DNA from 4 places in the Exiguobacterium sp. TDN 0502 genome. Region 4 is predicted to be linked to each of the others. Evidence: riboswitches for the same ligand, from Rfam matches in the RefSeq annotation. Region 4 holds a riboswitch; each other region holds the start of a gene.

What was found. A riboswitch is a leader RNA that binds a small molecule or an ion and turns the genes downstream of it on or off. The one in region 4 is predicted to bind S-adenosylmethionine.
Region 1: linked by a shared signal. The riboswitch ahead of ACRPK8_RS15325 (Na+/H+ antiporter NhaC family protein) and the one ahead of msrA (peptide-methionine (S)-S-oxide reductase MsrA) in region 4 are both predicted to bind S-adenosylmethionine.
Region 2: linked by a shared signal. The riboswitch ahead of ACRPK8_RS12965 (amino acid permease) and the one ahead of msrA (peptide-methionine (S)-S-oxide reductase MsrA) in region 4 are both predicted to bind S-adenosylmethionine.
Region 3: linked by a shared signal. The riboswitch ahead of ACRPK8_RS10720 (alpha/beta hydrolase) and the one ahead of msrA (peptide-methionine (S)-S-oxide reductase MsrA) in region 4 are both predicted to bind S-adenosylmethionine.

What each region holds. Positions count from the first base shown of each region.
Region 1 covers NZ_JBOZGJ010000024.1:279-5,657, reverse strand. The annotation lists gene ACRPK8_RS15355 (nicotinate phosphoribosyltransferase) at 1-259, shown strand, start outside; gene ACRPK8_RS15350 (hypothetical protein) at 304-630, opposite strand; gene ACRPK8_RS15345 (YwpF family protein) at 772-1,263, shown strand; gene ACRPK8_RS15340 (histidine phosphatase family protein) at 1,260-1,850, opposite strand; gene ACRPK8_RS15335 (alpha/beta hydrolase) at 1,868-2,857, opposite strand; gene ACRPK8_RS15330 (metal ABC transporter solute-binding protein, Zn/Mn family) at 3,028-4,005, shown strand; SAM riboswitch class I at 4,074-4,178, shown strand; gene ACRPK8_RS15325 (Na+/H+ antiporter NhaC family protein) at 4,260-5,379, shown strand, end outside.
Region 2 covers NZ_JBOZGJ010000013.1:66,152-71,530, forward strand. The annotation lists gene ACRPK8_RS12950 (GntR family transcriptional regulator) at 1-69, opposite strand, end outside; gene ACRPK8_RS12955 (ketopantoate reductase family protein) at 252-1,169, shown strand; gene ACRPK8_RS12960 (polysaccharide pyruvyl transferase family protein) at 1,374-2,840, shown strand; SAM riboswitch class I at 2,951-3,052, shown strand; gene ACRPK8_RS12965 (amino acid permease) at 3,129-4,532, shown strand; gene mmuM (homocysteine S-methyltransferase) at 4,507-5,379, shown strand, end outside.
Region 3 covers NZ_JBOZGJ010000009.1:57,842-63,220, forward strand. The annotation lists gene ACRPK8_RS10705 (MetQ/NlpA family ABC transporter substrate-binding protein) at 1-574, opposite strand, end outside; gene ACRPK8_RS10710 (methionine ABC transporter permease) at 594-1,244, opposite strand; gene ACRPK8_RS10715 (methionine ABC transporter ATP-binding protein) at 1,234-2,262, opposite strand; SAM riboswitch class I at 2,350-2,454, opposite strand; SAM riboswitch class I at 2,706-2,807, shown strand; gene ACRPK8_RS10720 (alpha/beta hydrolase) at 2,875-3,633, shown strand; gene ACRPK8_RS10725 (thymidine kinase) at 3,719-4,333, opposite strand; gene ACRPK8_RS10730 (DedA family protein) at 4,517-5,167, shown strand; gene ACRPK8_RS10735 (type B 50S ribosomal protein L31) at 5,203-5,379, opposite strand, start outside.
Region 4 covers NZ_JBOZGJ010000008.1:38,737-44,115, forward strand. The annotation lists gene ACRPK8_RS09835 (SH3 domain-containing protein) at 1-1,356, shown strand, start outside; gene ACRPK8_RS09840 (putative quinol monooxygenase) at 1,416-1,709, opposite strand; gene ACRPK8_RS09845 (M20 metallopeptidase family protein) at 1,787-2,965, shown strand; SAM riboswitch class I at 3,028-3,131, shown strand; gene msrA (peptide-methionine (S)-S-oxide reductase MsrA) at 3,226-3,756, shown strand; gene ACRPK8_RS09855 (ArsR/SmtB family transcription factor) at 3,989-4,588, shown strand; gene ACRPK8_RS09860 (MFS transporter) at 4,603-5,379, shown strand, end outside.

The sequences.
Region 1 (5,379 bases), on a different contig from region 4:
TCCGTCGTTCCGTAACCGCGTCGAACAGTTCAAGGTCGAGCGGTTGCTCGAACCGATCTTCAAAGATGGAGAGCTTGTTTACACAGTACCGACGATTGAAGAGAGCCGCCATTTCCACGAGACACAGATCGGACGCCTGTGGGAAGAATACAAACGGCTCCGTTTACCAGAGATTTATGCCGTCACATTCAGCGACCGCCTCTGGAAGCTCAAACTCGACATGATTCGGGATACACGACTTGCCAGTGGTTTAAAATAAGGTATAAGAAAAGCGCCATTCGTCTGGACGAATGGCGCTTTTTATCATGTCAATCCTGCTTCGTTTCCGACAGGTGTCATTTCTGATGGCGCTTGTTCCATCTTCTTACGAAAGTACCACGCGAAACCGAGCGCACCTCCGATGAAGACGATATACGTGATGCGTTGACCGAATTCGGCTAAGGAATCTGCGTAAAAAATACTGATTAAATGATCACTTCCACTAATGAGTAGCAAACAGGCAATCAGGAGCGCAATGCGGTATGCAAGCGTCGGGCGGTCTGTCGGTTCAGCATGCCAATACATGATGATATGATGGGCAAGTAGTACGATACCCAGGATTCCTAATATTCCAATGAGTACTTGCGGCATAATGAACGATCCTCCTGTTAATAATATCTAGTCTTATTTAAACATAGTTCATACGACTTTCGTCAGGAAAAGTTTCCCGTTCCACTTTCCTCACGGTATACTGTAGAAAAATCGTTAGTGATCGAAGGAGGGCATTTTTCCATGAAAACCTTTAAGCTATGCACACTACGCATTTTAATGGACGAGTCAGGGCGCGATACGACCATTCCTGTCGCCATTCAGGACGGCTTGACCGTCAGTACGGAACAGACTGCTCAATGGGTAGCTGAAATCGTCGTGGCACCGAGCGAACAACCGATCATCGATGAACTGTTCGCAAAACATTTACGTGCCTTGATCGAAATCACGATCTCACGACCCGATAATGACCCTGCCGCGATGATCGTCACGCCTCTTGAACGGACTGCCTTAAGTGAACATGTCTCTTACGTCTTCACCGGTAAGATGGTCATGATGAAAAATGATTTATCCGAATCGATTTTACGGGAAGTCGTCGAGGACGGCTTCAAGGGAGAAGAACTCATCCAAGAATATAAGGACCGTCGTTCCAAACGCGGGGCGCACATCACGAGTATCGCTAAGGAAACATTCAAGCAATATCTCGCTGAACACCCGGAAGCACCGGTTTCTTAAGGTTTTTCGACTTCATCCGTAATATGATCCGCTACATTGATCCGGTCGATCGTATAGTAATCCGTATAGCGGATATAATTCGCACAGGCGTTTTTCAAAGGCGTCCGGTAGCTGAACGTCTCATCGATCGATGATAAGGCTGCCTTGATCGTATGGGAGTGGCAGACGATTAAAATCCGTTTGCCTCCATATTGTTGCGTCACTTCCTGTAACACTTCGAACACGCGCTCCTGGATTGCCTGCTCCGTTTCAAGTCCCGGCACGCGTGTCGTATCGTTCGCTTGGACAGCCTCATAGATGGCTGCGACCGGTTCCCCTGAAGCAGCACCGAATTCGCGTTCGACGAGTCGTTCGTCCGTTGCTGTGATCGTTAACCCAACAGCACGACCGATGATTTCGGCCGTTTCAACGGCGCGTGATAACGGACTTGCAAGCAACACATCCCACTTTTCATTCGCTAGATAAGCGGCACTAAGTTCCGCTTGTCTTTTTCCCGTTGCATTCAACGGGATATCTTCTCTTCCTTGGATCCGTTCGTTTAAGTTCCAATCCGTCTGACCATGGCGCACTAAGCAAATTTCAGTCATGTCTCTGTCTCCTTCATTCAAGAAATATGACTGATTGTATCATGTTTTTCATCCGGAAGTTGTCTTGGTGGTAACAGCAGGACTTGACAGGTAAAACGTTCGATTCGTTCAAGTAACCGTTCAAGTTTCAGAGGATTTTCGGTTTGGGCGAAACTCGCAAGGGAATGCGTACCGTTTGGAAATGAGAATAGTCGGACATCCGCTCCGACATCCGCTCCTTTTTCAACAAAATGCAACGCCTGCGAAAACGGAACGATCGGATCTTTTTTTCCGTGCAGGAGCATGATCGGGGGGGCATCAGACGTCAAATGCGTCACTGGCGAGACATGTGTCATTAACTTCCGCCATTCCTCTCTTCCACCCTTATAGAATTTAATATGAGCAATCCAAGTCTGAATGAAGTTGAACAGTAAGAAATTCGTAGGCGGATACAACGCAACGACACCACTGATCAGCGGCATCTGCCGCTCATCTCGTTCACCGATAAAGGCAGACGGGGCAAGTGCCGTCGTCAACATCAAGGCAGCGCCAGCCGAATCACCCCATACCATCATGCGTCCCCGAAGGATGCGTAGCTCTTCCGCTTGCTGATTCAAAAAACATAAAGCATCACGTACATCTTCTAAGTTGTCCGGAAAATAACTGCCTTCTTCGAATAAACGGTAATCAATGCTACAAACAGCCACTCCAAGCTCAAGCAACCGATCTACGATGGGACTGAAGCAAAACATATCCTTCCGCTCTCCACGTACGAATGCTCCCCCATGGGCATAGATAGCTACCGGAAATGGTCCGTCTCCGGGTGGATAATAGAGGTCGAGCTGTAAAGTACAGTTCCCCGTCTCTTTATAAACGAGCGTCCGCGGTGCAAGTTGTTTTTCTGTAATTGGCAATTCAGGTTCCGTCCAGCGAAGCAACGCACCGTAGTTATTCCAGATGCTCGCTCCTGCTGCAGCTGTCGTTAATAACGCAGCTCCCCCCATCAGCCATGCCGTTTCCCGTTTCACTTGATCACCTCCAAAATACACTACGAGATTCTTCACTTTGTTATTCTTTTACCCCGTTTTAAAAGAAGTCGAACGTCTTAGTATTCCTACTTGACGCCTCACGGACGTTCCGCTATAGTGAAAAAGTCCAAATCGGAATTATTACGTTTTAACAACGGAGGGAATATAAAATGAAAAAAGTCATTCCTGCTTTAACCGTCGCACTGGCGAGCGCAAGTATCCTCGCCGCTTGCGGATCGAACACTGATTCGTCGACTTCAGATGACAACCAGACGGAAGTCTACACATCGACGTTCGCAACGGCTGCCATCGCCCGTGAAATCGGTGGTGATCAGGTAAACGTCAAGATGATCGTTCCACCGGGTGCAGATCCTCACTCATATGAACCTACTTCCAAGCAACTGACCGAGATTGCTAAAGGGGACTTGTTCCTTTTGACAGGTACGACACTCGAACCGTACTCCAAAAAAATTCAAGAGAGCTTAAAAGGAACGGACGTCCGTTTTGTCGAGACAAGTAAAGATGTCCACTTGCTTGAATCCGATGCCACTCTTCATGCGCACGCAGAAGACGGACATGATGATCATGCAACGGATGAACACGCATACGAAGAAGACGGGCACGACCACGGAAAATACGATCCGCATGTCTGGCTTGATCCGGTCAATGCCAAAGCGATGGCACGCTCGATTACGACTGCACTGTCAAAAGAAGTACCAAAAGAGAAGGCAACGTTCGAAAAAAACTTGAAATCCTTCGATCAACAAGCTGATGCATTAGATAAAGAGTTCAAGCAGGCCGTCACTGACGGCTCGAAAAAGGAACTTCTCGTCACGCACGCTGCATACGGTTATCTCGCTGAACGATATGGTTTTACACAACTTCCGATTGCAGGTATCTCCCCGTCAGATGAACCGTCACAAAAACAGCTAGCGGCGTTAGTCAAGGAAGCCCGGATGCATGATTTGAAATACGTCGCTTTCGAAGAGACAGTCTCACCGAAGGTCGCGCGTGTCATCCAAAAAGAAATCGGCGCTGAATCGGTGACGATCCATAATCTCGAGTCAGTGACGAAAGCGCAACAAAACAGCTCGTATTTCAAGTTGATGGAAGAAAACGTTGCGACATTAAAACAAGCACTTCAGTAAAGTACAGTTGACACGCGTTACTCAATGCGGTACGGTAAGAAACGTGTTTTAGACAATTGAATGACTTCTTTTTATCGCGAGAAACGGAGGGACTGGCCCAATGATGTTTCGGCAGCGGACGATTTGATTCGTACTGTGCCAAATCCAGCAAGCGTAAGCTTGAGAGATAAGAAGAGCGTCTTTACTCGATAAAGACCGCCTTCTTTCTTGCGAAGGGGTCTTTTTTTGTATCTTTGAGAAACGAGGTGTCAACAATGAATGAAACGATCACGCCTAACAAATGGGCACTGCTTCCGCTCGTCGTGTTCCTGGTCCTCTTCATCGGAGCCGGGATCTTCTATGACGACTTTTACAAATTCCCGATTCTCATCGCCGCTTTGATCGCTTTAATTTTTGCTGCCGTGACGACGAAAGGATCGATTAATCAAACGGTCGAACGGATTGCAACCGGTGCCGGAAATCCAGACATCATGATCATGGTCTTCATCTTCTTATTAGCCGGGACGTTCTCCGGAACGGCAGAAGCGATCGGTGCGATTGATGCAACCGTCAATGCTGCCTTGACGTTCTTACCGCCATCGCTCCTCATGAGCGGACTATTCATCATCGCTGCCTTCATCTCGATGGCAATGGGAACCTCTACCGGAACGATTGCCGCCCTTGCACCGATCGCTTTCGGTATTCATGAAGCGACAGACATCAACGTTGCGATCGCAGCTGCTGCCGTCGTCGGGGGATCGATGTTTGGCGATAACTTGTCATTTATCTCCGATACGACAATCGCTGCCGTCCGGACACAAAAAACGAACATGCGTGATAAGTTCCGGACGAACTTCATGATCGTTCTTCCGGCTGCTATCCTGACAATCATCCTACTGGCGTTCGTTTCCGGATCAGGGGATGTCGTCGAAGCTAAGGCATTCGAGTTCTACAAATTGATTCCATACCTCGCCGTCATCGTTCTTGCGATCTTTGGCGTCAATGTCATCCTCGTCCTCATCGGGGGAACGTTACTCACCGGCATCATCGGAATGGTCGACGGTAGCTTTGGTTTAAGCGGCTTCGTCCTTTCGATGTCTGAAGGGATGTTAGGGATGGCGGAGATTTCCATCTTGACGCTTCTCATGGGGGGTCTTGTCAGCTTGATTACATTTAACGGTGGTATTGCCTACCTGAAGGAGATGTTGACGCGCAAGATTTCTAAGCGTCGCGGCGCCGAATTCAGCATGGCGGCACTCGTCAGCGCAACGAACCTCGCAACGGCCAACAACACGATTTCCATTTTGGTCGCCGGACCGCTCGCTGCCGAGATTGCCGACACGTATGACGTCGATCGAAAGAAATCTGCAAGTATTCTCGACATCTTCTCTTGTG
Region 2 (5,379 bases), on a different contig from region 4:
TTCGTGTGCGACACGATCTCCGGCGGAGGCTTTTGATAACCACTTCAAGGGGTATAACAGTTCTGACATGGAATCACCTGATTTCTAAAGTGAGTATACTTGTATACAAGTTAGTATAAACGTTTTTTTCTAAAATGCAAACGCTTAACTTAAATCTTGAAAAACCGAGTCGAAACCAGGAAAACGATTCCAACTATGTTAGGGTGAAGGAGTAAATAGTGTAGAAAAAGGGTAGAAAGGAGATTAGCCATATGAACATTTTAGTCGTAGGGGCAGGAGCAGTCGGGGGATATTTCGGAGGTCGTCTTGCTGAACAAGGTGAACAGGTGACATTTCTCGTTCGTCCGAAACGGTATGAACAGTTGCAAAAAACAGGGCTGCAGATTAAAAGTCCACATGGTGATGTGACCATCTCACCACGCCTCATGACGCGGGAGATGCAACCGAACGATGTGTTTGATGTCATCTTACTTTCGACGAAAGCTTATCACTTGGATCAAGTGGTGGAAGATCTCGGACCATTCGTTTCTGAACATACATATATCCTGCCGTTATTAAACGGTATGAAGCATATAGGACGGCTCACAGACGTTTTTGGAGAAGAACGAGTACTTGGAGGTCTCTGCTTCATTGAGTCGACGCTCGACTCGGAAGGACGCATTCTGCAGACGAGTCCATCGCATCGACTGTTGTTTGGTTCACGAACCGGTAGACCAACAGCGCGTCTCGAAGCGATCACAGCCTGTTTTGCACAGGCAAAGGCGCCGATGATGTATTCTTCGCGGATCATGGATGAGATGTGGCAAAAATATCTGTTCATTTCGACGTTTGCGGGCGTGACGACATTATTCCGCGCTGCGATCGGTCCGATTCGGCAAGAATCTGTCGGTCGTCAGATGATCACAGACATCATGAAGGAAGCAAAACAGGCAATGGAAGGACAGGGAGCCGTATTTAATGATGATGTGGAAGCAGGACTGACAAAGCAGATGAATGCCATGGAAGATACGATGAAATCATCAATGTTGCGTGATATGGAAAAGGGGCAATCCGTAGAAGTGGAACAATTTTTCACGAGCTTGTGGAAAGGCTCCGATAGGGAACCGGGCGTTGCTCTCCGGCTCGTTGAAGCGAACTTACGGATGTATGAACAATCAATTGCTAGGTAATTTTTCTATATCAGAAAAATTTTGGAGGAGTGTTAATATTTCGTTTTCATGACGAAACAGAAGATCTTCGTTGGAAGCGTTGACTTCCGAAATATACTTCATCTATTCTTAATGAGATTGAAAAAAAGTGATAATATAATTTTCCGTATTTTTTTCTTGCAATAAAGGACTAACGAAGCAAATGAGAGAGGAAGTTTATCCATTATGAAACGTATTATTATTCGTGCAGGTATGACCCCATTCGAACAATTTGATGCTCCTTATTTGATGAAACATAATTCCATTGGCGGAAATGTCGGGAATCTTATTTATCAATACAGTATCTTCCGGACATTGATGACGGAAGGAACGACAATCACACCTGACTATTACTACTATGACGAAGAACGGGCAGATGAGATCAATGCTAACTTTGATCTATATGTCATTCCACTCGCAGATGCGTTCCGGAAAGAGTTCATGCCGACACTTCGCAAATATACACGACTCATCAAAAAACTGAAAATCCCGGTCGTCGTCATCGGTGTCGGCTTACGTGCACCGTTTGAACCGGATTTAGACGGTGGATTCCCGTTCGACGAAGATGTCAAAGCATTCGTCAGTGCAGTACTTGAGCGCTCAAGCATGCTTGGACTTCGTGGGGAAATCACGTCGCAATACCTGACACGCCTCGGTTTCCGCGAAGGCATCGACCACCGTGTCATCGGATGTCCTTCGATGTATGCTTTCGGTCGTGACCTGAACATCCGCGAAACGAACATTACGTCTGAGTCGATGATCACGGTCAACTCGTCACGTTTAGCACCGCAAAATGTTCTCGATTTCATTACGCGCGGGATGGAAGAGTACCCGAACCATTACTTCATTCCACAATGGATGAAGGAATTGAAATTGACGTATACGGGTACACATCCGATCGCTGATCTGTCCGTGACGAACTATCCGGTGAAAATGTCGGATCCGGCTTACATGAACGATCGTGTCCGTTTCTTCTTGAATGCGCAGACATGGTTCGATTTCATCGGTCAAGCCGATCTCAGTTTCGGAGCACGTTTACACGGGAACATCACGGCGACACTTGCCGGTACACCAAGTATCCTTATTCCAAAAGATGCACGGATGCGCGAATTGACGGATTATCACCAACTGACACACATCTGGGCAAATGACATCACATCGGATACACGCTTATCCGACGTCGTAGCGAATGCCGACTTCCAAAGCCCGACACGTGTTCAGGCACGTAACTTCGATAACTTCGTTGATTTCTTGAACGTTAATGAACTCGAGCATATCTATCAGGAAACGAACTACCCGGAAAACGTACCGTTTGACCGCCAAATGGCGCAAACGGAATTGTTGCCGGCAGTTCAACCGATTTCAGGAGTCAGCCTCGAAGAAGCAGTCGCCCGTTTCGAACAGTTCTTCCCGGAACAAGAAAAGAAAATCGCGGAAGCACAAAAGCAGACAAAAGCGCAGTTAGCTGAAAAAGATAAGAAGATCAAAGCGTTACAGAAACAGACAGGGATGGCTCAAAAAGATCAAGAGATTGCGGCACTCAAAGCGCAATTAGCTGCCCAAACGAAAACGATGAAACATCAGCAAGGAACATTGAATCGTAAAGCGGTTCGTGCAGCATTGAAAACAGCGGATTTATTCGCCAAAAAATAAGCATTTCCCGACATTCCGGATCATCGCGATCCGGAATGTCTTTTTGATAGCAGTATTCTGAATTGTGTTGACAATTCGGAAAAGAGTTGATAGGGTTAGGAACAATTACATACTTATCCAGAGAGGTGGAGGGACTGGCCCTGTGAAACCTCAGCAACAGGTCGTAAGATACTGTGCTAATTCCTGCGGGTGCTGCACCCGATCGATAAGGTTTCCGAATTGTCGACCGACGCATCCGTAAGGGTGCGTTTTTTTGTTTGAAATAGGTGAAACGAGGAGGAAAATGTCATGAAAACGAGCGGGTCCTTTCGGCGGAAGATGGAATCACGTCATCTGATCATGTTGTCGTTAGGCGGTGTCATTGGTACAGGATTGTTTTTAAGTACAGGTTATACATTGGAACAAGCAGGACGCATCGGAACGATTTTGTCTTATTTGATCGGGGCGGTTGTCGTCTATCTGGTCATGTTGAGTCTCGGTGAACTGGCTGTACATATGCCGGAAACCGGTTCCTTTCATCGCTACGCGACAAAATACATCGGACCGGGTACAGGGTATACGGTAGCCTGGCTCTACTGGCTGACATGGACGGTTGCTCTCGGTTCGGAATTCACGGCAGCGGGCATGTTGATGCAGCGCTGGTTCCCGTCCGTTCCGGTCTGGGTGTTCAGTGCCTTATTCGCTGCGATGATTCTTGGGATCAACGTCTTGAAGGTTCGCGTGTTTGCGGAAGTCGAGTTTTGGTTCTCCGCCATCAAGGTCGTGACGATCGTTGCCTTCATCTTGTTGGGGGCAGGCGCCATCGTCGGCTTCATTCCACTAAAGGATGGGAGTGCGGCACCATTCTTTTCTTCGTTAATGGAAGGCGGATTGTTCCCGAACGGTGCCTTTGCGATTTTCATGACGATGCTTGCCGTGAACTTTGCCTACTCGGGAACGGAATTGATCGGCGTCGCAGCGGGTGAAGCCGTTGATCCGAAGCGGACGATTCCGCTTGCGATCCGGACGACGATTTTGCGGCTTGTCCTCTTTTTCGTCGGTACGATCATCGTATTAGCCGTTTTATTGCCAACGGAAGGAAAGGGCGTGCTCGAAAGTCCGTTCGTCGCCGTATTTGATCGGATTGGGATTCCTTACGCAGCAGATGTGATGAACTTCGTCATCCTGACCGCTATCCTGTCGGCAGCGAACTCCGGGCTTTACGCCGCCTCGCGGATGCTTTGGTCGCTTGCGAACGAACGGATGATTCCACGTTTCTTCGCACAGGTGACACCAGCTGGCGTACCACTCCGAGCTGTATTGTTCAGCATGATTGGCGGAGGACTGGCCCTGCTGTCGAGCATCTATGCGGCAGGAAGTGTCTATATCGCGCTCGTCTCGATTTCCGGTCTTGCTGTCGTCGTCGTCTGGATGAGCATCAGCGTTGCCCAGTACCGCTTCCGGAAACAATTCCTGCGCGAAGGGCATACGGTCGACGAACTGGTCTATCGTACACCACTGTTTCCATTCGTGCCGATTGCCGCTTTTGTTGTCTGTTTGATTTCCCTCGTTGGTATCGGATTTGATCCAACCCAACGAATCGCCTTGTACTGTGGTATTCCATTCATCGTGATCTGTTATGTCATCCATGCGTTCACGAATTCCTCTACGAAACGGAGTGTTGAAGATGTCCCGAATCAAAAATCCAGTTGAGCAACGATTACAGGAAGTGCCCTTCCTGATTTTAGATGGTGCCCTTGCGACCGAACTTGAACAGAAGGGATTTGACCTGAACGATCCGCTTTGGTCCGCACGTCTCTTGATCGAAGCACCGGAACAGATCGAACACGTCCATCACGATTACTTTGAAGTAGGTGCCGATGTCGCGATCACCTCAAGCTATCAAGCAAGTATCGAAGGATTCAAGCAACGTCATATCACGACAGAGGAAGCACAGGCGCTGATTCGACAAACAGTCACCTTGGCGCAAAACGCACGAACGCGTAGTGGGAAGAGTGACGCATTGATCGCGGGATCAGTGGGTCCTTATGGTGCCTACTTAGCAGATGGTTCTGAGTATCGCGGTCATTACGGTGTGACACAGGACGTGCTAGAAGCGTTTCATCGACCACGGATTGAGGCATTGATTGAAGCAGGAGCTGATCTGCTGGCATTCGAGACGATTCCGTCGCTCGAGGAAGCTGTCGTGTTGTTCCGGATTCTTGAAGCGTACCCAGAAGTGTCTGCTTGGCTGACGTTCTCGCTTCAAGATGCGACGCACATTAGTGAAGGAACGGCACATGCGACGTGCATCGAGACAATTGGACAACATCCACAGCTCGCAGCGATCGGTGCAAATTGTTTTCCGGCATCTTACGCGACCGACTTTATCCGTCACGTTAAGGCGTTGACGGACGTGCCAATCATCGTCTATCCGAACTCTGGTGAAGTCTATGATCCGGTCGCAAAAACATGGTCGGGTACGAATCAGTGTACGTCGTTCCAAACCGTCGCAAAGACGTGGTATGAGGCAGGGGCTCGATTGATTGGTGGGTGTTGC
Region 3 (5,379 bases), on a different contig from region 4:
TCGATGCCGCGACGTCCGGTAAGACACGTGGTGTTTGTCCGGCGACGATTGGGACGATTTTCAGCTTCTTCGGATTCTCGACGATCTTATCGACCGAACCGTTGCCGTCGAAGTCGTCCGGTAACTTGATCAGACCTGCTTCTTGCAGTAACAAGAGGGCGCGTCCCATGTTCGTCGCTTCGTTCGGAACGGCGATTTTCCCACCAGTCGGAATGTCTTTGACGTCCTTGTATTTATCTGAGTAAATTCCCATCGGTGCGATGACGGTCGTCGCAATCGGTGACAGTTTCAACTTATGTTCCTTTTTGAAGGCGTTGAAGTAGGAAATCGTCTGGAAGGCATTGGCGTCGATCTCGCCCTCAGCCAGTGCCATGTTCGGCTGGACATAATCGGAGAACTTGACGAGTTCGATTTTGATGCCCTCCTTCTTTGCTTTTTTTGCGACGTAATCCCAGACTTGTGTATCCGAACCGCTGACGCCGAGCTTGATCGTCTTTTCGTCTTCTCCTGATGCTGAGCACCCGGCAAATAAAATCGTCGTCAGTGTTGCTCCAATGGCTATTGCTTTTTTCATGGCTGAATCGCTCCCTTGATTAATGTCTTCTGATTTTTCGTGCGACGATGTTGCCTGTCGTCTGTAAGCCTTGAACTAAAATAACGAGAATCCCGACCGTGATGATCATGACTTTCGTATCGAACCGTTGATAGCCGTAAGTGATCGCTAAATCACCGAGACCACCGCCACCGATCGCCCCTGCCATCGCCGACGCACCGATCAAGCCGATCGTCGCAATCGTCAGATTAAGGATCAGTGAACCGAGTGCTTCCGGTAAGAGGAAGCGGAAAATCGTTTGAAACGGTGTCGCTCCCATCGCTTCTGCTGCTTCAAGAACACCCTTGTCGACTTCAAGCAATGAACTCTCAATCAAACGCGCCATGTACGGTGCGGCGTAAAAGACGAGCGGGACGATGGCGGCTTCAGTCCCAATCGACGTCTGAACGATCAAGCGCGTCAACGGGATGATCGCGACGAGTAGGATGATGAACGGAATCGAGCGAAAAATGTTGACGATACTGTTGAAGAACGTGAACAACGGGACGTTTTCAAGCAATGCTCCTTTTCGCGTTACGACAAGCAGGATACCGAGTGGTAAGCCGATCAACGTCGAGAATAAAAGTGAGACGGATACCATCGTCATCGTCTGCAAGAATGCTGTCCAAATATCACTGTAGTTAACTAGCATGGGCAAGCACCTCCTCGACCGTCACCTGCGCCTGATCGATGTACTGTAACGCTCGTTTCACTTCAGCCGGCTCACCGATCAACTCGACGAGCAAGGTGCCAAACGGTGTCTCCTGCAACTCCGTGATGCTACCGTGTAGGATGTTGACATCAACGTCGAAGCGTTTCGCGACTTGCGATAAGAGTGGCTGCCCGGTGTGATGTCCGAGAAAATGAATCTTATAGATCGGATGTGTATTCCGCGACTCGATCAACTGACGAATCGATGCCGGAATCTCATCATGCATGACGGAGCGGACGAAGTTCCGCGCTGTCTCGGTCTTCGGATTCGAGAAGACATCAAAGACCGTTCCCGACTCGATCAGCTTCCCGGCTTCGATCACGGCGACCCGGTCGCAAATCTCTCGGATGACGCCCATTTCATGGGTGATCAAGAGAATCGTGATCCCGTACTCGGCATTGATCCGTTTTAGCAACTGGAGAATATGGTGTGTCGTCTGGGGATCAAGTGCTGACGTCGCTTCGTCACATAAGAGGACGGAAGGTTGCGTCGCTAGTGCCCGGGCGATGCCGACACGCTGTTTCTGTCCACCCGACAATTGATCCGGATAATGGTCCGCCTTGTCCGCTAGATCGACGAATTCGAGTAACTCCGTCACCCTGCGGCGAATCTCGTCTTTCTTGACGCCTGCGAGAACAAGAGGTTTTGCGACATTCGTAAAGACCGTGTTTGCATTCAGTAGATTGAAGTGTTGAAAGATCATCCCGATCCGCTGTTTCGCTTGGCGTAACTTTTTCGGTGATAGCTGTGTCAAATCTTCTCCGTCAACCGTCACCGTTCCTGATGTTGGTCGTTCTAATAGATTGACGCAACGGAGCAGTGAACTTTTTCCGGCACCGCTAAAGCCGATGACACCAAAGATTTCGCCTTTTTCGATCGTCAGGTCGACACCGTCGAGCGCTGCAATCGTCTGATCCTTCGTGACGTATGTTTTCTTGACTTGATGAAATGCAATCATTCCGTTTTCCCCCTTCATTCAACAAAAAAAGGTCTCTTCTTGAGAAACAAGAAGAGACCTGGATCCGCACAGTGGCAGAATCCACTCCACTCATCTCTCAGACAGCTGTCTGATGGAATTGGCACAGTGCTCATAAGTGAGTCTGTTGCCGAGGTTTCGTAGGGCCAGTCCCTCCACCTCTCTGGATAAGTATTGCGGTATGAAATTCGTTATGTGTGTTGTTGCAGTGTTGCTTATGTCGTAAAACTAATTTTTACATTACGGGTCGAACCTTTGAAAGTCAACCAATTTTACAAAAATAATCCATTTGGCGCATATCGATGAATTGACAAGTTATGGATTCACTCAATGAACGGATTCGTCATTCGTCAAGAACGATTTGATAAGTCATTTTCGGTCGTGCTACCATCGTCTCAATGATTAATCCGACAATTCCAATCTGATATTTATCAAGAGTGAACGAGAGACCTGGCTCTAGGACTTCACGGCAACCTGCAATCTGTAAGGTGCTCCGACCAGCAAAGCGCGGCTTTGGATGATACGGTGAAAAACTCGTGGACGTCCAAGCAGTGACGTCGACGAGTTTTTTTCATGAATGGAGGAAAAATAGTAATGATGAACTATCCTGTATTAACTGGTGCTGAAGCGTTTTATTTTCAAGGTGGTCCGATCGGCATTCTAATCTGTCATGGGTTTAATGCGACACCGCAAAGTGTCCGCGACGTCGGTGAGGCATTTGCTGCTGAAGGATTCACTGTTTACGCGCCACGTTTGCGCGGACACGGAACGAACGTCCGCGAGTTCGAACAATCGACCGCCCGATGTTGGAAAGAAAGCCTGCAAGACGGCTATGAACGTTTACAAGAAACGTGCGATCACGTCTTCGTCGTCGGTCAATCGATGGGCGCGACGCTCGCACTATCGCTCGCTGCTGACGGGATTCCGTTCGCAGGGATCATTACGATCAATGCCGCCCTCTCCGTTCCATCCTATGAAGCACTCTCGTTTGATGAAGGTCCGCAGTACTTACCGGAAGGGGCACCAGACATCAAGCGATCTGCCTTCGAAATCATCTATGATCTCGTTCCGAGCCGGTGTGCGTTCGAACTCGTCCGTCTAATGGACGAAACAAAAAAACGCCTAGGATTGATTCTTCTGCCGACATTGATTCTCTACTCAGCGACCGATCACGTCGTTCCGCCGTCAAGCTCGGATTACCTGCATCGGCATATCGGAACGAACGATAAACGCAGCTATTGTCTTCTCAACTCGTACCACGTCGCAACCCTCGATCATGACCGGGATTTAATCGTTCGTGAGACGGTCCGCTTCATCGAACGATCAAACCGTTTCTCGCAGGAAATAGGGTAATAAAAAAACAGCCACTCGTTTCCGTGAAGAAGTGAATGGCTGCTAGATCAAAGGACGAGACGACCGCAAGCGGTTCGTCTTTTTTTCATCCTTGTTGCTGCTGTATCGATTGTAACGGCTTCGGCTTTCCTGGCACCTCATGGCAATGCCGGCACCGTGGCTCATACGACTCCGACGCTCCGACTAGGATAATCGGGTCATCATAGTTTGCCGGTTTTCCGTCAATTAACCGTTGCGTTCTTGAAGCGGGATCGCCACATGACAGACAGATCGCCTGTAGTTTCGTCACGAACTCTGCGCGTGCCAGTAATTCCGGCATCTTTCCAAACGGCTCTGCCCGGAAGTCTTGATCGAGTCCTGCACAAATGACACGTTTTCCGTCTTGTGCGAGCGCTTCGATGACTTGTACGATTTCATCATCAAAGAATTGAACTTCATCGATCCCGACGATTTGTGTCTCTTGTGCAACTGCTGCGTACAGATCACGGCTCGTCGCCATCGGAATCGCCACGACAGAGTTGCCGATGTGAGAGACGACATGCTCTTCGTGGTATCGGTCGTCGATTGCCGGCTTGAACACTTGAACGGGCAGTTTGCCGTACTGCGCCCGTCTGACACGACGAATCAACTCTTCCGATTTCCCGGAAAACATACTGCCACAAATTACTTCGATCCAGCCGTACTGATTTATTACATGCATCATCGTCCGACACCGTCCTCTAAAAATAGTCACTTTAACGAGTATAGCTCGAAACGGTATTGAGAAAAAGGGTTGACTTCCGGAAATCAAATATCGATTATTCATTCCCTAGAATTTTTGTCCTTTCATTCCAACCGTCCCCTATTTCCTGTACACTGAAGAAGAAGATTCTCACGAAAGAAGGTGTCCCCGATTCATCATCTCTTACATGACATTCTGCACCAATATGGTGCCCTTGGTCTCTCTGTTCTTCTCGCAGGTGGTATCGTGGGATTACCGGTTCCCGACGAGACCTTGCTGATTTTGTCCGGTTTTTGGATGCATCAAGGTAACTTACCCCTTTTCAGTACGATTCTTGCTGCGTACGCCGGAAGCTGCATCGGAATGACGATCAGTTACCTGCTCGGATTAAAGCTTGGTATGCCGTTGCTCCACCGGGTCGGACCGAAGATGCGTATCTCGGAAAAACATATTTTCTCTGCTGAAGCCGGATTTCGTCGTTACGGGAAATCGGTCTTGATCATCGGTTATTACATACCCGGCCTTCGTCAACTTTCTGCTTTTTTTGCAGGTGTCTCGAAAATGCCATTTCGCGTTTTTGCGAGTTATGCCTATACGGGAGCACTTATTTGGATCAGCGTCTTTTTAGGTGCCGGTTATTTCGTCGGTCGTCACATCTCGTTTCATAAGATCGTCGATTATATTTTGGCGCATCCGGATGCTATCCCGTACTTGATCGGAATTGTCAGCGGCATCGCATTTTCCTTCGTCCTGAAGACATATCTTGCATATCGTTCACAATTCAGCCTATACAAAAACAGCCTGCTTCCGTGACGGAGGCAGGCTGTTTTTTAAGAACCGACAAGTTATTACTTGCGGCCGTATTTTTTGTTGAAGCGATCGACACGACCATCTGCCGCGTTGAACTTTTGACGACCTGTGTAGAATGGGTGCGAGTCAGAAGACACATCCACACGGATGAGTGGGTACTCGTTGCCATCTTCCCAAGTGATCGTTTCGTTCGAAGAACGAGTAGAACCGCTCAA
Region 4 (5,379 bases):
ACGAACACCCTACTGACCATATACGGTACGAGCGGCGCCTATAGCCGAATCATCTTCCGTGGCGTCCATGCTTACGTCAAGACAACCGATCTCGGTAGTGGCAAGGTCTATGCCGCCACCGGAACCCGGTACGCCAAATGTAACTTATCCGTCTATACGTCGGCTTCGACGAAGAGCAAAATTGTTTATTCCGTCAAGCGGGCTGATAAACTGGCGATTTATGGAACAAGTGGCAGTTACACGCGATTAAAAAAGGGATCCGTCTACGGTTACGTCAAGACGACGGATCTCGTCACGAAAAAACCGGATTTGTATGACGTCACTGGACAACGTTACGTGACGGAGGATGATGTCGTCATCCGGTCTCAAGCGAAGCTATCAGGTAAGAAAATCGGAACGTTGAAAAAAGGCGCTTCGATCACCATTTATGGTAAAAGCGGTTACTATACACGCGTCAAATATAAGAACACGTTCGGTTTCGTCGATTCAAGCCGCATCGGACTGAACAAACCGACGGCAAAAGCAAAAAAAGGCACGACGTTCTATGTCCACTTGGACCAGACGCCACTCTTCTCTGCCGACGTTGCTTACAGTCGACCGGACGCTTATTTGAAGAAAGGAACGAAACTGATCGGTCTGAAGTCGATTGATGATGATTTTTGGCAAGTTCGTCTAGTGAACGGACAAACGGGTTACGTCCTCAATCCTTATATCAGCACGAGTAAACCCGATATGAGCCTGACACAAAAAGCAATCGACCGTACGAAAATCTATACGGTCAAACAGACGACGTCGTTCTTTGCGAGTCCGACAAGTCCGAAAGGCAGCGGACTCGTTGAACAAGGTAAACGGGTTTATCCGCGTCACCGGGTCGGAAACTTCTATGTCATCCAGTCCGGCTGGACACCTGTTTATCTTCCTGTATCCGCTGTGACGATCACGTCCGATAAACGGGTCGTCAAAAAGAACAATACGCGTGGTGAAAAGCTGATTCAGGCAGCCGTTCAACATATCGGCACACCATACACATGGGGTTCACAAGATGCCGTGAACGGTGGGTTTGACTGTTCCGGTTTGATTCACTACGCGACGAACAAGGCTGGAAAATACGGTGGTCGGACGAACGTTCGTGGCTACTGGTACGGTGCTTTCTTTACGAATCGCCGGACGAGCATCACAAGCGGTAAACGCTCGGACATCGTCTTCTTCCAGAACACCTATACGGATGGTCCATCGCATATCGGAATCATGCTCGATAGCGAACACTTCATCCATGCGGGCGGTTCACAGCTTCAAATCAACTCGATTTATGAACCGCGTTGGCAAGAGCATTTCCTCGGATTTAAATCAATGTAAGACAAAAAAAAGACGAAGCCGTCGAATTCGATGGCTTCGTCTCTTCTTATCGCAACACGTCAGAATGTCATCTCGACGTATTTCGTTACTTGTCGATCCATCAAGTATAACTCGATCTGTTCACGGTATGCTTTATAGTGATCGGATGCGATATGCGCTTCAAGCGCCTCTTCGTCCCGATACACTTCATACAGCATGAATTGATGCTCATCCTCGATTGATTGATGTAAGGAATAACGTAAGCAGCCTTCTTCTTTTTGTGAGGCGTGATAGACCGTTTGTAGAATCGGGAAGACTTGATCCGCAAGTCCTGCTTTGATTGTAAGTACAGCGTTGACAACGATTTCTCCCATGTTTCATTATCCCCTTTCGTGATTACCTGTATCTGTACCCATTTTCACGAAAAAACACACGTCAAAGGAGCTTGAAGATGCAAACTCAACTTTTTGAAGCACTTGAACAATTCGAACCGACGATGATTGCGTTACGTCGTGATTTCCATCGACATCCGGAACTCTCCTTCCAAGAAGTCCGCACACCAGAACGAATTGCAAACTTTTATGCGGAGCAGGGCATCCCTTATCAAACTGCCGTCGGAGGTCGTGGTGTCGTCGCGACGATCGAAGGCAAACAGCCTGGTCCGACGATTGCGGTCCGTGCGGATTTCGATGCCTTACCACTTCAGGAGGAGACGACGCTTGCCTTCCGATCGATCCATCCCGGTGTCATGCATGCCTGCGGACACGATGGACATACGGCGATGGTGATGGCACTCGCTGCTACACTCTATCCGTTACGCGATCAATTGCAAGGAACGATTCGAATCATCCATCAGCATGGAGAAGAGGTCTTTCCTGGCGGAGCGATCCAAATGATCGAAGCCGGCGTTCTCGAAGACGTCGATGCGATTTTTGCGACACATCTCGAAAATGATTTACCAGTTGGTACGATCGGGTTTCGGGAAGGACATACGTTATGTGCGATCGACGAATTCGAAATCATCGTCCATGGTCAAGGCGGACATGCGCAAGCACCGCACAAGACAAAAGATGCGCTCGTCGCTGGAGCGCAGCTCGTCTGTAACTTACAACATCTCGTCAGTCGACGGGTCGACCCATTTGAGCCGGCAGTTCTCGCAATCGGATCCTTCCATGCGGGAACGGCGCCGAACATCGTCACAGGTGAAGCACGCATCGTCGGCGAAATTAGGACGTTCAATGAGACCCTTCGCCATCAGCTCCGGCAAGAAGTCGACCTTGTCGCTAAAACGACGTGTGCCGGCATCGGTGCCACCTATTCAATCGACTTTACGACGGGTTATCCGGCACTCTGGAATCATCCGGACGAGACAAAACTCGTTCAGGAAGCCGCTGCTTTCTTACCGGAAGCATCCGTTCGGGCACTCACACCGATGATGGCGGCGGACGACTTCGCACATTATTTAACGCATGTCCCGGGGAGTTATTTCTTCACCGGCTCCGGATATACGGACGGTCGCGTCAACTATCCGCAGCACCACCCGCAGTATGAGATCAACGAACAGGCGCTATTGATTGGTGCGAAGACACTTGGAGCGACCGTTTTACGTGCCTTAAAACCTAAGGATTGACTTTATTTCTTTGTGAATGGTATCATCACAACAATGATAACGAATGACATCAACTTCATATACCCTTATCAAGAGTGGACCGAGAGATCTGGATCGATGACGTCCCAGCAACCTGCGCATAGCAAGGTGCTACGACCAGCAAAGCGAAAGCTTTGGTTGATAAAAAGCGGCGACTCCTTTTGCAACCAAGCGAAGGAGTCGTTTTCGTTTTCTCGCTGTCAGACATACAATGGGGATTTCCCACGGAGAGGAAGAGACAGATGGAAAAAGCAACATTTGCAGGTGGATGTTTTTGGTGCATGGTGACACCGTTTGAAGAATTACCAGGAATCGAGGGAATCGTATCAGGTTACATGGGCGGACACGTCGACAATCCGACATACGAGCAAGTCAAAACAGGAACGACAGGACATCTCGAAGTCGTCCAAATCACGTTTGATCCGAGCCTGTTCTCGTACGAGCGTCTGCTCGAACTCTACTGGCCACAAACGGATCCAACGGATGCAGAAGGTCAATTCCAAGATCGTGGCACGCAGTATGCACCAGCAATCTTCTATCATACGGATGCGCAGCATGAAGCAGCGATTGCTTCTCGTGATGCCCTCGCTGCAAGCAATCGTTTTAAACAACCGATCGTGACGCGAATCGATGCCGCTTCTGAATTTTATCCGGCGGAAGAGTACCATCAAGACTTCCATAAGAAAAATCCAGAACACTATAAAAAAGATCGTGCTGCTTCTGGGCGCGATGCTTTCATCGAGCAGGAATGGAAAGATACAGCGACGGTCTAATCGCCTCAAACCACATACAGTAGCTGAGACTGATTTCATACATCTCGTTCTTCCCCTACTTTGCAGTAGAAAGTGGAGGATGATCGAGATGTCACTGGAGTCAGTTTTTTGTATGTAAACCAACAGCTTTCTCCTTTTGCTATTACCCTTGCATAAATTTGTGATCGTTTACAAATGAAGTCTTTTGTTTTAGAGTTAACAAAAATTAACCGGTTAAAAAGGAGATCATTGCATGGAACAAAAAGCGATTCACATATTAGAGAGCTATGAACAATTAAAAGTGATCAGTGATCCGTTACGAACAAAAATCCTGATGTTTCTCGTCGAAAAACCACATACGGTACATCAGTTAGCCCACTTGCTGACGTTATCTCGCGCAAAAATCCTCTATCATGTACGGGAACTTGAAAAGCATCACTTGATTCGCCTCGTCCGGACGGAAGAACAAGGCGGCAATCTATTGAAATATTATCAAGCGATCGCCCGAGGATACATTCCTGCCGATCATCTTCTAAACTTCGTTGAAACGAAAGAGGCGACCCGACAATCGTATCTCGAGGTACTAGATCGGGCAAAGACACGCGTCCTTACGGCTCCGACAGCTGCTTTTGCTCCCGTGTCTTCGAACGTTGAGGACTGGATGAGCTTATCGATCCAAAAGGAACTAACGATGTCTGAAGCCGACTTTCAACGCTTTACTACAAAATATCGTGCTTTACTAGACGAGTTCACGAAATCTCCTCCATTTGATGAAGAAGATAAAAAACACTTCTATATCATGACGACTGCCTTTTCGATCGATGAACCACTGTTTGAGAACGACGACGTCTAAACCGGAGGTGCTCCATGCTACCTGTTGAAATGAATGCGCAACAATCGCTGTTTAAAAATCGATCTTTTTTATTTTTATGGGGATCCGGTATGTGCTCCGCCCTCTCCCTATCAACCTATCTGTTTGTTGAGCAATGGTATGTCATCCATACGCTAAACCAAGCACGCTATCTCGGATTCGTCCTCATGGCAACCCTATTACCTCGTATTTTTCTCATGTTGTTCGGTGGCGTCTTATCCGATCGCTACAAACGATCGACGATCATGCGCATCTCAAGCGCTTTTCGGATCAGCTTCATTCTCTGTCTTCTCGCATTACTTTATATCGATCAGCTTACGTTGCTGACGATCTTAGGATTTGCCTTTTTATTCGGCAGTGTGGATGCGTTCTTTTCGCCGGCGAATGCTTCCTTACTGCCTACACTTATTCAGAAAGAACAACTCACTAAAGCCAACTCATTGATTCAGACCTCTAATCAAATCGCCCTCTTTTCAGGTCCGATTCTCGGCGGCGTCATTCTTAGCTATTCTTCTTACTCGTACGTCTTTCTCGTTATTTTCGGAACACTCTGTCTGACGCTCCTCTTCACGTATGGCATTCGCGAATCTAAGATCAAACGACCACGTCAGCATTCAGCTCTACTTGAACTGAAAGAGGGACTTCATTATGTTTATCACTTTCAACAACTCAAACAGACCCTTTTTCTCGTCATCTGTGTCAATTTCTTCTTCTTCGGACCACTCCTGTTAGGAATACCGCTACTCGTTCATGATGTGCTTCGAGGCGATGCG